2 regions of the Sphingorhabdus sp. M41 genome follow, and region 2 is predicted to be linked to the other one. Evidence: predicted binding sites of a transcription regulator. Region 2 holds the regulator's gene; the other holds the start of a gene.
The links. Region 2 encodes LexA, which represses DNA repair genes until DNA is damaged. Its sites were predicted from a motif close to GTTCCNCNCTTGTTCT; they were not measured.
Positions count from the first base shown of each region.

Region 1 (8,047 bases), 840 kb from region 2:
TTTTCTGGAAAAAGGCCAATGTCCTCCACATGGGTGACCTGTTTTTCAACAAGGTCAGCTTGCCATATATCGACCTGAGCAGCGGCGGCAATGCGCGCGGTATTTTGGCAGCGGCGGAAACGGCGCTGACCATGGTCGATGACGATACGAAAATCATTCCGGGCCATGGACCGATGGCGAACAAGGCCGATCTGACCGCTTATCGCGACATGCTACTGACGATGATCGGCGCTGTGGAAAAGGCGCAGGGCGGGGGCAAAACGGTTGAACAGGTGCAGGCGCTGAAGCTGGCGGCGCAATGGGATATCAATCCCGATGCCTTCATCAAGGGTGATGCGTTTGTCGAAGCAGTGTACAAAAGCTTGCAGAAGCCGGTCCACGCGCACGAACAACCCCACTAGTCAGAGGGTTGCGGCCTCGATTTCGTCACGTAAAGAGGCAATCAGCGGTTTGACCTTGGTCAGCCTTGGTTCCTCTTCATCGACGATTTTTCGGAAGATCGTTTTCTTGAATTCGAGAATCGTGTCATTACCGGGACGCTTGGAAAGGGGCAGGGTGGACAGGATGATGTCGATCATCCGGTCGGCGCCGTGCAGGCGGCCCCAGAGATAGTCATTCTCGCGATAGGTACGGCTGAAAAAGGCGCCGAAATTGTTGAATTCAATGCCTTTCAGCGTCGCCGCAACGCCGCCCTTGCGGATCGTGCGGGCGTCCTCGGGCGAGATACGGTCGACCTTGATCGGATCAAACTCGTCAAGTCCTTCGCCCTGCAGCAATGGCAAGGTAGCGATGTCGTAAAAAGGGAAGCCGAGGAAGGCGAGCAACATCGAGCGCTTCTCCGCTTTCGGTATCACCGCCAGTGCCGCCGCGAGCTTTGCATCGACAATGGCGTCGGCAGCGGTCAGGTCGCGCGCCTTGGCCAGCGCGTCCAGCATGGCGCCGGGCTGCACTTCGGACTGGTCGGCCAGGGCAATGAAATCATCGCCAAGATAGTCGATCGTTTCGCGTTCGATATAGAGGGACAGACAGTCATAGATGGTGTCGTGCATCGCCTCCATCACATCGGCATCGGCGGGGTCGGCGCGGTCGAGATCTTCTGCCAGTTGACGGGCCAGGAAACGCAGGCGACGTACGCGGTAACCCAGGTCGTGCCGACGAAAAAACTCCGCCGCCGGTTTGGTCGGTCCGCCGCTTTTATGCCCGACATTGTCAAGGCCAAGGCGCCGTATCTCCGCCCAGAGCGCGTTACGCAGCCCCGGATGGTTGTGCGCATTGGGATCGGACTTCGCCCGCCGCACCGTATGCGCGATATCCTCGATAACGGTCGCCAGCTTGAGGTGACCATAAGCGCTATAGGAAAATCCCGCGAGCTTGGCTGCCTTGTCCCGCGCCTTGCGACGCCAGGCAGCGACACGGGCAGCGGTCGGCCGGTCGAGGAAAAATGTGCGCCCGAACAGGCCCTCGACATGCTGCTCAACCTCGCCGCGCAAATTTTCGGTGATCAGCTGCATCTGGGTGATGCGGTTGGATCGTCCGGCAATGGCGTTGAGATTGTCGCGGATCGGCTGTTCGCGAGGAATATTGGAAATAGCTCCGAAAATTGTCGAGAAGAAGCCGGGCAGCGATTCATTCTCCTCTTCTTGCGCAGCCTGCAGCCGTTGCATCGCTTTGTCGCTCTTCGCAACGTCGAGATCGGGCCGCGGGTCAATATAGACGAAGCGTCGGTCGACCTCGCGTTTGGCCGGCCGGTTCTTCAATGCTTCAATCGCTTGCGCGAAGGGAGCATTGGCGAGCACCGATCCGTCGATCAGTACAGTATCCTCGGCTGTTCCGGCTCGAAACTGGTTGGGCAATATGCGCTTCAGAAAGGCTGAGCGGCCTTCCCAGACATATTCATGATCAGCAAGCAGTTCATCCAGTTCCCTCACTGTGAAGGGCGGGAAAGCGCCTGGAAAACTGGCGGTGGCGCGGCCGGCAAAAGTCAGTGCCGCCGGATCGGCAATCGCGTCGTCTCGCTTTCCTCTGGTCGAAAAGCCGATGGTGATGCGATGCTCCATCTCGAGCGCGTCGGGCGGACTGTGCAGCTGGAGCTTTTCCGGATGGCCAACGAAATCGGTCACCGTGACGAACAGGTCGAGTGGCTGTTCCGGGGGCAGCAGGCGCGGCCCGCGCTCGGTTGCCCGGACTGCAGCAAGCGCATCCCAGATCAGACCACTGAACACCTTGCCGCCAAAAGGCGGTGCGAACCAGCGCGCGCGGACGAAGCGGGAGAGCTTCATCTTGACCTCTTCTCGGGCTTCCTTCGACACGGTCTGCTCCACAGCACCGCCCTTGCGGCCCAGCGCCATCCAGGCAATCGGCTCGGCCCAGAATTTGGAGAAACGCGAAAGCGGCCGCGCATCGGGGTCGAGCAGCTTGTCGACATCGGCGGTGTGCAGCCACAAGTCGGTCAGCGGATCCAGCGACTGGCCCGACAATATCGCCTGCGACAGGAAAATCCCGTTGATCCCGCCCGCGCTGGCTCCGGAAATAATGTCCGGCAAAATGCGAAGTCTTGTGCCGGTTTCCTGCTCCAGCCATTCCAATATATCATAATAGATACCGCGGCTGCACTGGTCGATCCGCTCGCCGTCGTGAAAATCCCGGCTCGCCTGCGCCAGCTTCCAGATTTCCTTGGTGATGCCGTGCATATAAATGGCCAGACTAACGCCGCCATAGCAGATCAAGGCCAGTCTGAGTTCTTTCTGCCGCATGGCTTTTAACTACAGGATGGTGGGGAGGGTGCAAGCGCGAATGCACTGCCTGGTCCTCGTGGTGAGAAGTCCCTTGGCGTTCCTCCCGCTTCGGCAATATAAGCGGGGCTTTCCTACACCCGAGCCTCTTTGCTAAAGTTGCTCCATGAACCGGAAACAGGATCATTGTGCGGGCGATAGCAATCTGGCCCGTGCCTTCACGCGCCCCTTCTCAAGCTGAAATCATTTTCTCCATTAAGGGGTGTGACCCGTGTGACCCTGTTTTAAATTCTGATGGAAAACCACTGGCGTTCTTTATTTGTTCTGTTAGATAAACCGCATGGCCAAACCGAAGAAAAAATATGTCTGTCAGAATTGCGGCTCAATCGCGCATCGCTGGGAAGGGCAGTGCGGCGATTGTAGTGAGTGGAACACGCTCGTCGAGGAAGCGGGCGAAACGGTGTTTGCGTCTAAGCATAATCTGCAGACCGGCGGACGCGAAGTACGGCTGGTCGGGCTGGACAGCGAAATCGCGCTGCCGGATCGCAGAAAAACAGGCATCGCCGAATTTGACCGCGCCGTCGGCGGTGGTCTGGTGGCCGGATCGGCGACTCTTATGGGCGGTGATCCGGGTATCGGGAAATCGACACTCTTGCTGCAGGTTTCTGCGCGGCTGGCCGAGGCGGGGCTTTCGGTCGCCTATATTTCGGGAGAAGAAGCGGCAGATCAGGTGCGGCTGCGGGCGAGGCGTCTGGGGCTGGGCAAGGCGCCGGTCAAGCTTGCCTCGGCGACTTCTGTCCGCGACATATTGACGACCTTAGGCCGCGATGCGCCGGATTTTGTCGTGATCGACTCGATCCAGACCATGCACAGTGATCTGATCGAAGGCGCGCCGGGAACGGTGAGCCAGGTGCGCGCCTCGGCGCAGGAAATCATCAAATTTGCCAAGGAACATGGCACGATGGTGATGCTGGTCGGCCATGTCACCAAGGACGGCAGTATCGCCGGTCCGCGCGTGCTCGAACATATGGTCGACACGGTGATGAGCTTCGAGGGCGAGCGCAGCCATCAATATCGTATCCTTCGCTCGATCAAGAACCGCTTCGGCGGGACTGACGAGATCGGTGTGTTCGCAATGGAAGAAAAAGGCCTCACCGAAGTGGCCAATCCATCCGCCCTGTTCCTGACCGACCGCAGCGAAGAAGTGACCGGCGCTACCGTTTTCCCGGCAATGGAGGGTACGCGGCCCGTGCTGGTAGAGATTCAGGCGCTGACCGTGCGGCTGGCGAGTGGCGCAACCCCGCGGCGCTCGGTGGTCGGATGGGACAGTTCGCGGCTGGCGATGATCCTGGCGGTGCTGGAAGCGCGTTGCGGGCTCAGCTTTTCCGGCGCCGAAGTCTATCTCAATGTCGCGGGCGGTTACCGGCTCACCGACCCTGCCGCCGATCTGGCCGTGGCAGCAGCGCTGATCTCGGCCCATGCCGAGCGTCCAATGCAGAGCGATGCCGTGATATTCGGCGAAATTGCGCTGTCCGGGGAAATCCGGCCGGTCTCGCGCACGCCGCTCCGTCTGAAGGAAGCGTCCAAGCTCGGGTTCGACCGCGCGCTGATACCGGCGTCCGGCGAAAAAAGCAGTGACTCGATGAAGAAACTGCAATTTGCCAAACTCGCCAATCTCGTTGACCATATGCTCGAGCGTGACTAGCTAGAGACCATGACGGGTCTTGATATATTTGTACTGGTTTCGATGGGCGGAGCGGCGGTTCTTGGATTCCTAAGGGGATTCGTTCAGGAAGCGCTTTCCTTGCTTGTCTGGATAGTGGTTGTGGTCGGCGTGCGATTTTTGCACACGCCGATTTATGAGCGGCTGATCAGCCCGGTGGGCAGCGAGAGCGGAGCCTCCGTGCTGGCTTTTGTATCGATCGTCATCGTTATCTATGCGCTGGGTCGGTGGATCGCCAGATCAATCGGCGCACGTTCGCGCAAATCCGTTCTCGGTCCGATTGATCGCGTGCTCGGCTTCGGTTTTGGCATGATCAAGGGGCTGATCGGCGCGACCTTGCTCTATTTGCTGGCAGTTCTGGTCTATGACACCATCTATGGCGCGGACGAACCGCGACCGGAATGGCTCGCGAACTCTCGTACTTACCCGCTGCTGAACGCAAGTGGAAAAGCCATGGTCGACTTTGTGGAGGAACAGCGAAAGTCGACCGACGAGCAGGCGGTAGCGGACCAATGAGCGGAGCGCTTTATACCCGCGAGATCTTGCGTCTCGCGGTGTCAATTCCGCATCAGCAAAGGCTGGATAACCCTGATGGCACGGCAGAGCTGCGATCCAAGACATGCGGCAGCAAGGTCGCGGCAGACGTGATGATAAAAGATAGCGGTGAACTGCAGGATTTGGGTCTTGAAATAAGCGCCTGCGCACTGGGTCAGGCATCGGCCGCCATATTGGGCGCACAGGCCATCGGCAAAACAGCTGGCGATATTGGAACTGTGCGAGACAATCTGGCAGTTTTCCTGGAAGGATCGAGCGAGTCTCCCGGCGAATGGCCGGATATGGACAAGTTGGCAGCTGCCCGGGATCACAAGGGCCGTCATGCGGCGATATTGCTTCCCTATGATGCGGTGATCGCGGCGTTCACGGATGCCGCTGCCAGGAAACAGGCGGCCTGACCGATGGAAACTGAAACCCATATGGCCGATTTGCTGCTGGGCGGTTTCGTCATGCTCGGCGCGGCTTTGGTCATGGTGCTGGTGTTCCGGCGGTTCGGCATTGGCGCGGTTCTCGGTTATCTGATCGCCGGAGCGTTGATCGGACCGCAGGGCTTCCAGTTGATCAGCAACGCGGGAACCATTCTCGAATTTTCCGAGATCGGGATCATCTTGCTGCTGTTCATTGTCGGACTGGAACTTGCGCCGGCGCGGCTCATGCGCTTGCGTCAGGCGATCTTCGGTCTGGGCATGAGTCAGGTCGTGCTATGCGGCATTGCGCTGTTCCTGCTGATCATGGCTACAACCAACTTCACGCTGGCCGCTTCGATCGCGATCGGCCTGCCGCTGGCGCTCTCCTCGACCGCCCAGGTTCTGCCGATGCTGCAATCCTCGGGCAGGCTCAATACTCCGACCGGCGAAAAAGCCTTTTCAATCCTGCTGTTTCAGGATCTGTCTATCATACCGCTGCTGACGATAATCGCAGCGCTATCGCGCGCTCCACAGGACGAAGGTGGCCCGTCGGGCTGGTTGACCGCAATTTATGCGATTATCGCTATCGGCGGGCTTATCGCGATCGGCAAATATCTGTTGCAGCCGTTATTGAAGGTGATTGGCCGGATAGCCGAACGCGAACTGTTCATCGTTGCTGGCCTTGTTGCCGTTTTTGGCGGCGCTGCACTGATGGAGTTTATCGGACTTTCCCCCGCATTGGGCTCTTTCATCGCCGGGGTCATGCTCGCCAACTCTCCCTATCGTCATGAACTTGAGGCCGATATCGACCCGTTCCGTTCGCTATTGCTCGGCTTCTTCTTCCTTGCTGTCGGCATGATGCTCGACCTGAATGTCGTGATCGAAAATCCCGGCTTCGTGCTAGGCGCGGCTGTTGCGCTGGTAACGGTAAAGATCGCGATTATTTTCGGACTGGGCAAGCTGTTCGGCATGGATACCAACCCGGCTCTGGCGATGGGAATGCTGCTCAGCCAAGGCGGAGAATTCGGCTTTGTGCTCTTTTCCGAGGCTGAAAAAGCGCTTCTGATCGAACCCGAAGCGAGCAGCCTGTTCGGGGCGATTATAACCATTTCAATGGCAACCACTCCCTTTCTGATGCTGCTTTCGCGACGGTTCAGCTCAGGTGGAAGCAAATCGTCAGCGGATCTTGATGATCCCGGAAATGCCGACCGGGCATCCGTCATCGTGGTCGGGCAAGGCCGATTTGGTCAGACCGTATCGCAAGTGTTGATGGCTGCAAAAATCCCGCTCACTCTGATCGATATCAAACCCGAGCAGATTGATGTGCATCAGCAATTTGGCGCCAAGGTTTTCTACGGTGATGGCACCCGTGTGGATTTGTTGCGGCGCGCGGGAGCGCATGAAGCGGACGCCATAGTCTTCTGTATGGACGATCCTGACTTCGGTCCCGAACAGGTGCGCGCGATCGTGCAGTCCTTTCCCGAGACCAAGATGTTCGTCCGGGTTTATGACCGACGCCAGCTGATCGCGCTCAAGGGGTTGGGCATTGTCGGGATGAAGCGGGAAATGTTTGAATCGGCGGTCCATCTCGCACGGCAGACGATGTTCGCGATAGATCTGGATAGCAGTCTCATCGAAGAGGTCGACGAAGAATTCCGTCAGCGGGATTGCGACCGGCTGGAAGCGCAAATGAAGTCCGGCGGTGATATGCTCGCGGGCGCAGAGCTCAGATTCGAGAATAATCCTTCGCGGAAATTCTGACCCGCGTGCTGACGGAGTTTGCTAGGCTGACTCGTCCAGAAATGCGGCAACGTCTTCCAGATCGACGTCCTTTGCCAAAAATGACTGGCCGATGCCGTTGGCAAGCAGGAAGGGCAGGGTGCCGCCGCTCATTTTCTTGTCGTGCATCATATGATCGACCAGTCTCTGACCTGATGCCTCAACCGATGCTGTAGCGAGGTTGTACGGCAAGCCAACGGACTTTAAGTGTTGGGTCACTCGTTCCGCATCCGCTGGATCGCAATGGCCGCGCCGCACCGAATATGCAAATGCCAGCGCCATGCCGGCAGCGACCGCTTCACCATGGACCAGCTTGTTCGAGAAACCGGTCTCTGCCTCTAAGGCGTGGCCAAATGTGTGCCCGAGATTGAGGAGGGCGCGTCTGCCGCTGAGCTCTTTCTCGTCTTCTCCGACGATCAGGGCCTTGGCGCGCACGCTGTGGATGATCGCTTTGCTGAGCGCGTCAGGATCGCGGTCGAGAACCCTGCCGCCATTGTCCTCGCACCAGTCGAAGAAGCCAGCATCGCTGATCAAGCCATATTTGATCACCTCGGCATAGCCTGCGCGCAATTCGCGGTCGGGCAGGCTGTTCAGCACGAGCGGATCGATCAACACAAAACGGGGCTGGTTGAAGCTGCCGATCAGATTCTTTCCAGCCGAGCTGTTGATCGCCGTCTTGCCACCCACGCTGCTGTCCACTTGGGCAAGAAGGCTGGTCGGTATCTGAACAAAATTGCAGCCGCGTTTGACAATCGCTGCCGCAAATCCTGTGAGATCCCCGATCACGCCGCCGCCGAGCGCTACCAATGTGTCGGAACGCTCGATGCCCTGGGTCAGCAGCCAATCCGTCA
Region 1 covers NZ_CP014545.1:2,140,933-2,148,979, reverse strand. Annotated here, with positions in the region: gene AZE99_RS10255 (MBL fold metallo-hydrolase) at 1-401, shown strand, start outside; gene AZE99_RS10250 (patatin-like protein) at 402-2,753, opposite strand; gene radA (DNA repair protein RadA) at 3,073-4,437, shown strand; gene AZE99_RS10240 (CvpA family protein) at 4,447-4,971, shown strand; gene AZE99_RS10235 (iron-sulfur cluster assembly scaffold protein) at 4,968-5,408, shown strand; gene AZE99_RS10230 (cation:proton antiporter domain-containing protein) at 5,412-7,178, shown strand; gene aroB (3-dehydroquinate synthase) at 7,200-8,047, opposite strand, start outside.
Region 1: radA (DNA repair protein RadA) is a predicted target of LexA. The motif match lies at 3,043-3,058, and genes of this name have one in related genera.

Region 2 (8,047 bases):
CAATGACGTCATGCTGTCAGCCATGCTCTGCGGCCTGACCGCCGAAACCCGCAGCCTGAGCCGCATTCCCGACGATATGGACATATTGTGCCAGACGCTGGACAGCGCAAAAGACTGCGATATCATCGTCACCATCGGCGGCGCATCGGTCGGCGATCATGATCTGGTCGGCCCCGCCTTCCGCAAGCTCGGCGCCGCAATCGATTTCTACAAGATCGCGATGAAACCGGGCAAGCCGGTGATGGCCGGAAAGCTCGGCAAGACGGTGATATTGGCGCTCCCCGGCAATCCCGCCTCCGCCTTTGTCGCGGCCACCCTGTTCCTGCTGCCGCTGATCCGCTTCATGGCCGGAGCCGCCCGCTATCTGCCCGACTATCAGAGCGCCCCGACCCGCGAAGCCCTCCCCGCCAACGGTCCCCGCGCCCAGTTTCTGCGGGCGAAGGTCGACCAGGCCGGGATCACGCCCTTCAACAGCCAGGACAGCGCTAAGCTTTCGGTCTTGGCGGCGGCGAATGCACTGCTATGTCGGCCAGCTCATGCGGCAGCGTCTGATGTTGGTGAGATGGTGCCCTATGTTGGGATATAATTCATAGTATCCAGAATAAATCTCTTGGAATCAGTGCCTTATGATAATCTTCTCAAAGTTTTTATTTTGATCTTGCCATAATCGTCATCCGCTATCGGTACCTTGATAGCGCACTGAACGGCTGAGATCCGGTGTCCTTCAAACGTATCTGACGGGAATGAAAAATACCGTGCGCAGATAGAAGGTTGGCCAGCGCTGGGCAAAGTGGGGTCGTCGAGACGTCCAATTGTGTGAGACAATTAAAAATCCATGGACAAAGTCCGATTCCGAAACGCGCCATTAACCTTATTGGACTAACCGACTGGAAAAGGAGCACTAAGGGTCGATGCAGACGCAAATTCTTGGACTGGTAACACCGCTCATGGTGCTATTTTTCGCGGCGACCTTCGCAGTGCTTTGGCGAGTAGGACGCATGAAGCGTCACGTGCTCGGCTACGGCATTGCCTTCACCCTTTCTGCGGCGGGATTTCTGATCACCCATTTGCTGCCTGCTGATGCTTTCTACGTCTTCCATTTGACGCAGTTTTTCTACACTATGGGCACGACGGTGATGCTGGTTTCGGTCTGCGAGCGCGCCGGGCAGCGGCTTCATCTAGGAAGCATGGCAGTCGTTTACCTCATTAGCGCATTGGTGCTGGGAGTGGCTGTCAGCTTATCCAACGAAGTCGCTTCGCGGCTGGTCATCGTCAATATGGGCTACGGTGTCATGTTCGCCATGGGCGTGACGACGCTCCTCACCGCGCGGCGCCGCAAAGTGTTCGATGTTGCGATCATCGCGGTCATGGCGTTTCATGCTGCCGATTTCCTCTTAAGACCAACCTTGACCCTGTTGTTTGAGCAGGCGATTCCGGCCGAGGTCTATCGGGACTCGATCTATTATTCCCTAATCGGGCTTGTTCTCGGAGTGAAAGGCGTGACCACCGCCACGGTTCTGATCGGTGCGACAATCGCCGAATGGACGACTTCGCTGCGGGAAAGCAGTGAGCGTGATGCGCTCAGCGGGCTGTGCAACCGGGGTGCGTTTGAAGAGTCGATGCGAAATCTTCTCCCACGTGCGCAGACGGAGGGACTGCCACTGAGCCTGGTGGTAGTCGATATCGACCACTTCAAGAAAGTGAACGACATTTGGGGGCACCAGGCGGGCGACCAGGCGATCGCGGGCATTGGCAAACTCATCGGAAACATGGTGCGTGGATGTGACACGGCCGGCCGAATCGGCGGAGAGGAGTTCTGCATCGCCATCTGGAATTGCCCGAATAACGCTGCAGAGCAGTCGGCCGACCGAATCCGGCGGGCATTCGAAAGTCTCGAGCATTCCGGCCTGAGCAACGATGTCCGTCTGACTGCGAGTTTTGGCGTGGCCACAGCCCGTAATGGGGAGACATATGAGCAGTTGTTCGCGCGAACCGATGCTGCGCTCTACAGGGCCAAGTCGAGCGGCCGGAACCGTGTCGAGAATGCCGAAGAACGCAATCTGAAAGCGGAACGCCCTCTGAAAGAGCCCGAGCCCCCACTAAAATCAGAACAAATCAGGTTTAAGCGCGCATTGGGCTGATCAATAGTCCGCTGGACACTGCTCGACAACCTGCTTGGCAGGCTATGCATACATAATATGTCCTCGCGCTCCCCGCGCTGTCGCTGCAAGGATTGCCGTCGCGCTTCAACAGCCCGGACCCTGTGTGCTTTCCCGCTTGACTTCCCCCGTTTTGTTTCTTAATTGTTCTTTATTCGTTCCCAGAACAGGACACTGGACATGCTCACGCAAAAGCAACATGAACTCCTCTGCTTCATTGATGAAAAACTCAAGGATAGCGGCGTTTCCCCCTCGTTCGAGGAAATGAAGGAAGCGCTGGGGCTCAAGTCCAAGTCCGGCATTCACCGATTGATCAGCGCGCTCGAGGAGCGGCACTTCATCCGCCGCCTGCCCAACCGGGCGCGGGCGCTGGAAGTGTTGAAACTGCCGGAAGGTGGCGTGCAGGAAGCGGCCCCATCAAATGTTGTCTCGCTGCACCCGGAAACGCCGGTGCGCGAAGTCATTTCCAATCCTGCTCCGGCTGCCAATAATGATGTCCTGGAAATCCCGCTGCACGGCCGCATCGCCGCCGGCGCGCCGATCGAGGCGATGGAAGGCCAGTCGGCGCTCAGCGTTCCTGCCGCCCTGCTCGGCCCCGGCGAGCATTATGCGCTGGAAGTATCCGGTGATTCGATGATCGACGCGGGTATCCTCGATGGCGATTATGCGCTGATCCAGAAAACCGAAGTCGCGCGCGATGGCGAGATTGTTGTGGCGCTGATCCACGAGGAAGAAGCGACGCTGAAATATCTCCGCAAGGATGGCCGGAGCATCCGCCTCGATCCCGCCAATGCCGCCTATGAGCCGCAGATTTATGGCGAAGGCGAAGTGCGCATCCAGGGCAAGATGGCCGGATTGCTGCGCCGCTACTGATCCGGCCTGCCGCTGTCGTTACCACCATTCCTGACGGAGCGATAGCGGGTCCATATATGCCTGCCGGTCCAGCCGAGCGCGGTGGATATTTTCTGCCTTTCCAGATCGATGGTCATGCCGCCGACCTGTGACAGCAGGTTGCGGTCAGCCTTCAGCCAGCGCGGCTGGCAACTTGCCGGCAGCCACCGATCACTGACGACGATATCGGCGCGGCGACAGGCTGCGGACAGAGCCAGAGCGGAAATATAATGCGAGCTGCGGGTCGCCAATATATGCCAGTCACGTCCGTCCGTGCGCAAAGTGACCAGACAGCTGTCAGCATTGCAATCGGCATTCGTCCAGTCTTCCAGCGCCTGCGATTCCCCTTCTACTCCGGCATTTTCCCGGATAATGTCGCGAATGAAATCACCGCTGCGTGTGCGCAACATCGCCAGCTCGCCCTGATCGTTGCGAATGCCGACATGGCGGCCGTCGCCGGTGATATAGATATCGGGCGCGCGGGTGTTGGCGATCAACAGCGCTCCGATCATCGCCGGAATCGCCCCCAGATAACGCCAGCGTTCTCGCCACAGACAAAGCCACAGCCCGCCAAGCAGCACCAATCCGAACGCGAGCACCGGCATAGTCGGCGACATCGTCACCGCGCCGGGTCTACTCGAGACAAAATGGGCAAGCCCGATCAGGCTGCTCAGCGCCTGCTCGCAGAGCCACCAGACCGGCGCGCCAAGACCCACGCTGTCCAGCACCAGAGCCAGCGCCTCCAGCGGCATGATCACGAATGTTGTCAGCGGGATAGCGACGATATTGGCCAATGCGCCATAAAGCCCCGCCTTGTGAAAATGATAGAGCGCGATCGGCATCAGCGCGATTTCCACCACCAGCCCGGTAAGGAACAGCGCAAAAATAAAACGTCCGGCGCGGCGCAACAGATTTTCCTCGCGCAGCATGACCAGCGCCTTAATCTGCGGATGCTCGTGCAACGCAATGATCGCGGTAACCGCCGCGAAGCTGAGCTGAAAGCTCGGTCCCACCAGCGATTCGGGCCAGAAAATCAACACGAAGAGCGCGCCGGCAGCGACCATCCGCAAGGTGATCGCGCTGCGCCCCATCATCAGCGCCACCAGCACCAGCAAGGCCGCGACACAGGCCCGAATCGTCGGCACCTGCGCTCCGGTCAACAAGGTATAGGCGACCGCCGCCAGCGCCGCGCATCCGGCCGCCACGACCGGTAACCGAAAGCGCAGCGCCAGTGTCGGTGAGAGAGCGAGACTTTTGAGCACCATCAGATAAATCGCCCCGACAACCGCAGTGACATGCAGCCCGCTGATCGAGAGCAGATGCGCCAGCCCGCTGCGCCGCATCGCTTCGGCATCCGCTTCGGCAATCGCGCCGCGATCCCCGGTGGCCAGGGTCACGCCAATCGCACCGGCAGCGCCGGCCATCCGCGCCTGTACATGAGCCGAGAGCTGTTGTCGGTATCGCGACAGCGCGAAAAGCGGATCGGCGCGGCGCAATATCTGAATAGCGCCCAGCGCCTGGCCGGTCGCGCCGAGCCCCTGAAACCAGGCCCTTTCGGAAAAATCATAGGCCCCCGGCAGCGCCGGCATCGCCGGTGGCATCAGCCGGGCGCGCAGCTGGATCAGGGCACCGTCCTGCAAATCGGGACTGGCCCGGTCAAGCGGCACATTCACCCGAACTCGCGGCGGCAATTCGGGATTTTCGCCGGTGCCAAGCGTCAGCCGCACCATATCGCGCGCTAAAACCGGCTCGACCCGCTCGATCTCCGCGTTGAAAGTGACGACAATTGGTCGTTCCAGCACCGGCGCAGCGACGCTCCATGAACGCAGCCAGATCAGCGCGCAGCCTATGGCGGCCAGCAGCGCGAACCAGAATAAAGCCTTGCCTGCGCGCGTATCTCGCCCGTTCATGACCGCAATCAGGCCGAGCCCGCCGCACAGACTTATAAACGCCAGCCACCAGGCGGGGTTGGCCAGATTGAACCAGGACGCAATGCCGCAGCCAAGCGCCACCGGCACCCATAAGGGAAGCTGGTCCCGCTCCTTCTCGAGCTGCATTTCAATCAATTTGGGGAGTTGCGGCCCGCGCCGGAAATCAGACAATTGTCGCGGGTGAAACAGCGTGCTAAGGGCGGTGCCAGTCGAACCGGAACCGGTGCCTAAGGTGCCATTCGGGCTCAATCCATCCCGCATTTCAAATACCTATCACAGGGACCTTGCAAGCGTGAATTCAAATGATGCTGAACAGCCGAAAGAGACAAATATGGTCGTAACCCGCTTTGCCCCCTCCCCAACCGGGTTCCTGCATATTGGCGGCGCGCGAACCGCGATGTTCAACTGGCTATTTGCTCGGCATCACGGCGGCAAAGCGCTGCTTCGCATCGAGGATACCGACAAGGCGCGCTCCACCCAGGAAGCGATTGATGCGATTTCTGAAGGGCTTGAATGGCTTGGCCTCGACTGGGATGGCGAAACCGTCTTCCAGTCCGAACGCGCCGAACGCCATGCTGAAGTTGCCCATGAATTGCTGGCATCCGGCAATGCCTATAAATGTTTCGCCACACCCGAAGAGCTGACCGAAATGCGCGAACAGCAGCGGGCCGAGAAAAAGCCGATGCGCTATGACGGCCGCTGGCGCGACCGCGACCCGTCTGAAGCCCCGGAAGGCGCGCCGTTCGTGATCCGGCTGAAAACCGAAACCTCTGGCAAGGTAACCATTGCTGACATGGTGCAAGGCGATGTCTCGGTCCAGAACAGCGAGATCGACGACTTCATCCTGCTGCGCTCGGATGGCACGCCGACCTATATGCTCGCCGTGGTGGTCGATGACCATGACATGGGCGTCACCCATCTGATTCGCGGCGATGACCATCTCAACAATGCTTTCCGCCAGCTCGCCCTGATCCGGGCGATGGGCTGGGCCGAACCGGCCTATGCGCATATCCCGCTGATCCACGGCAATGACGGCGCAAAATTGTCCAAGCGCCACGGCGCTCTCGGCGTCGAGGCCTATCGCGATATGGGCATATTGCCCGACGCGATGTTCAACTATCTGTTGCGCCTCGGCTGGGGTCATGGCGATGACGAGATCATTTCCCGGGAACAGGCGATCGAGTGGTTTGCGCTGGAAGGCGTCGGCAAATCGCCTTCGCGCTTCGACACGAAAAAGCTGCAGAATCTGAACGGCCATTATATGCGCGAGGCAAATGATGCCGACCTCGTTCGGCTCGCGACCCCGTGGATCGAGAAGGATTTGGGCAGGACATTATCATCAGCAGATAGCGAATTGCTCGGTCAGGCGATGCCGGTTTTGAAGAGCCGGGCAAAAAATCTGATCGAATTAGCCGAATCCAGTCTTTTTCTCTTTAAAAAACGCCCACTTGGCCTCGACGAACGGGCAGAAAATCTGCTAGACGCTGACGCACGGACGCTGCTTAAATCGATTCATCTTGGCTTGACCGATCTGGAAGACTGGACGCTCGAGGCCACGGAAGAAGTCATAAAAGCGATCGCAGAGTCTGCCGAATTGGGGTTGGGAAAGCTCGCACAACCTATGCGCGCTGCACTGACAGGAAGTACCAGTTCACCCGGAATTTTTGACGTCCTGATACTTCTTGGCAAGGAAGAGTCTTTGGGGCGTCTTGCAGATCAAATAGAAAAAACCTGAGTTTCAGGAGCAGAAAGGACAATATCGTGGGCGATAACGCAAAATTCAGCATCAACGGTGAAAATTACGAATATCCGGTTCTGACGGGCACTGTGGGCCCCGATGTCGTCGATATCCGCAAATTATATGGCCAGACCGGTGCCTTCACCTATGACCCGGGCTTCACCTCGACCGCCAGCTGTGAGTCTGAACTGACCTTCATCGACGGCGGCGAAGGCGTATTGCTGCACCGCGGCTATCCGATCGAACAGCTCGCCGAGAACAGCAGCTTCATGGAAGTCGCGCATCTTCTGCTGCGTGGCGAATTGCCGTCGGCGGATGAATATGCCGATTTCACTAACACGATCACACGCCACACCATGGTGCACGAGCAGTTGCGCGGTTTCTATCAGGGCTTCCGCCGCGACGCCCATCCGATGGCGATCATGTGCGGTGTGGTTGGCGCATTGTCGGCTTTCTATCATGACAGCACCGACATCAACGATCCCGCTCAGCGGATGATCGCGAGCCATCGTCTGGTCGCCAAGATGCCGACCATTGCCGCCATGGCCTATAAATATTCGATCGGTCAGCCGTTCGTCTATCCCGACAATGACCTGTCCTATACCGGTAATTTCCTGCGCATGACCTTCGGCGTTCCGGCCGAGGAATATGAAGTGCATCCGGCGATTGAAAAGGCGATGGATCGGATTTTCATCCTCCACGCCGATCACGAGCAGAATGCGTCGACCTCGACCGTCCGTCTCGCTGGTTCATCCGGTGCCAATCCGTTTGCCTGCATCGCAGCCGGCATTGCCTGCCTCTGGGGCCCGGCGCATGGCGGCGCCAATGAAGCGGCGCTCAACATGCTCCACGAAATCGGCCATCCCGACCGCATTCCGGAATATATCGCGCGCGCCAAGGACAAGGACGATCCGTTCCGTCTGATGGGCTTTGGCCACCGCGTTTACAAAAATTACGATCCGCGTGCATCGGTGATGCAGGAAACGGTTCGCGAAGTATTCGAAACGCTGAAGGTCAAGGATCCGGTCTTCGACGTAGCCTTGAAGCTTGAGGAAATGGCGCTCAACGATCCGTATTTCATCGACAAGAAATTGTTCCCGAACGTGGATTTCTACTCGGGCATCATCCTCTCGGCGATCGGTTTCCCGACATCGATGTTCACGGTGCTGTTCGCTCTGGCCCGCACCGTCGGCTGGGTCGCCCAGTGGAACGAAATGATCTCCGATCCCGGCCAGCGCATCGGTCGTCCGCGCCAGTTGTACACTGGCCCGGCCAAACGCGACTATGTCTCGATCGACAAGCGCTGATAAAAATTGAAATTGTGCAAA
Region 2 covers NZ_CP014545.1:1,297,037-1,305,083, reverse strand. Annotated here, with positions in the region: gene AZE99_RS06245 (molybdopterin molybdotransferase MoeA) at 1-586, shown strand, start outside; gene AZE99_RS06240 (GGDEF domain-containing protein) at 912-2,141, shown strand; gene lexA (transcriptional repressor LexA) at 2,340-3,032, shown strand; gene AZE99_RS06230 (ComEC/Rec2 family competence protein) at 3,026-5,242, opposite strand; gene gltX (glutamate--tRNA ligase) at 5,313-6,716, shown strand; gene AZE99_RS06220 (citrate synthase) at 6,743-8,026, shown strand.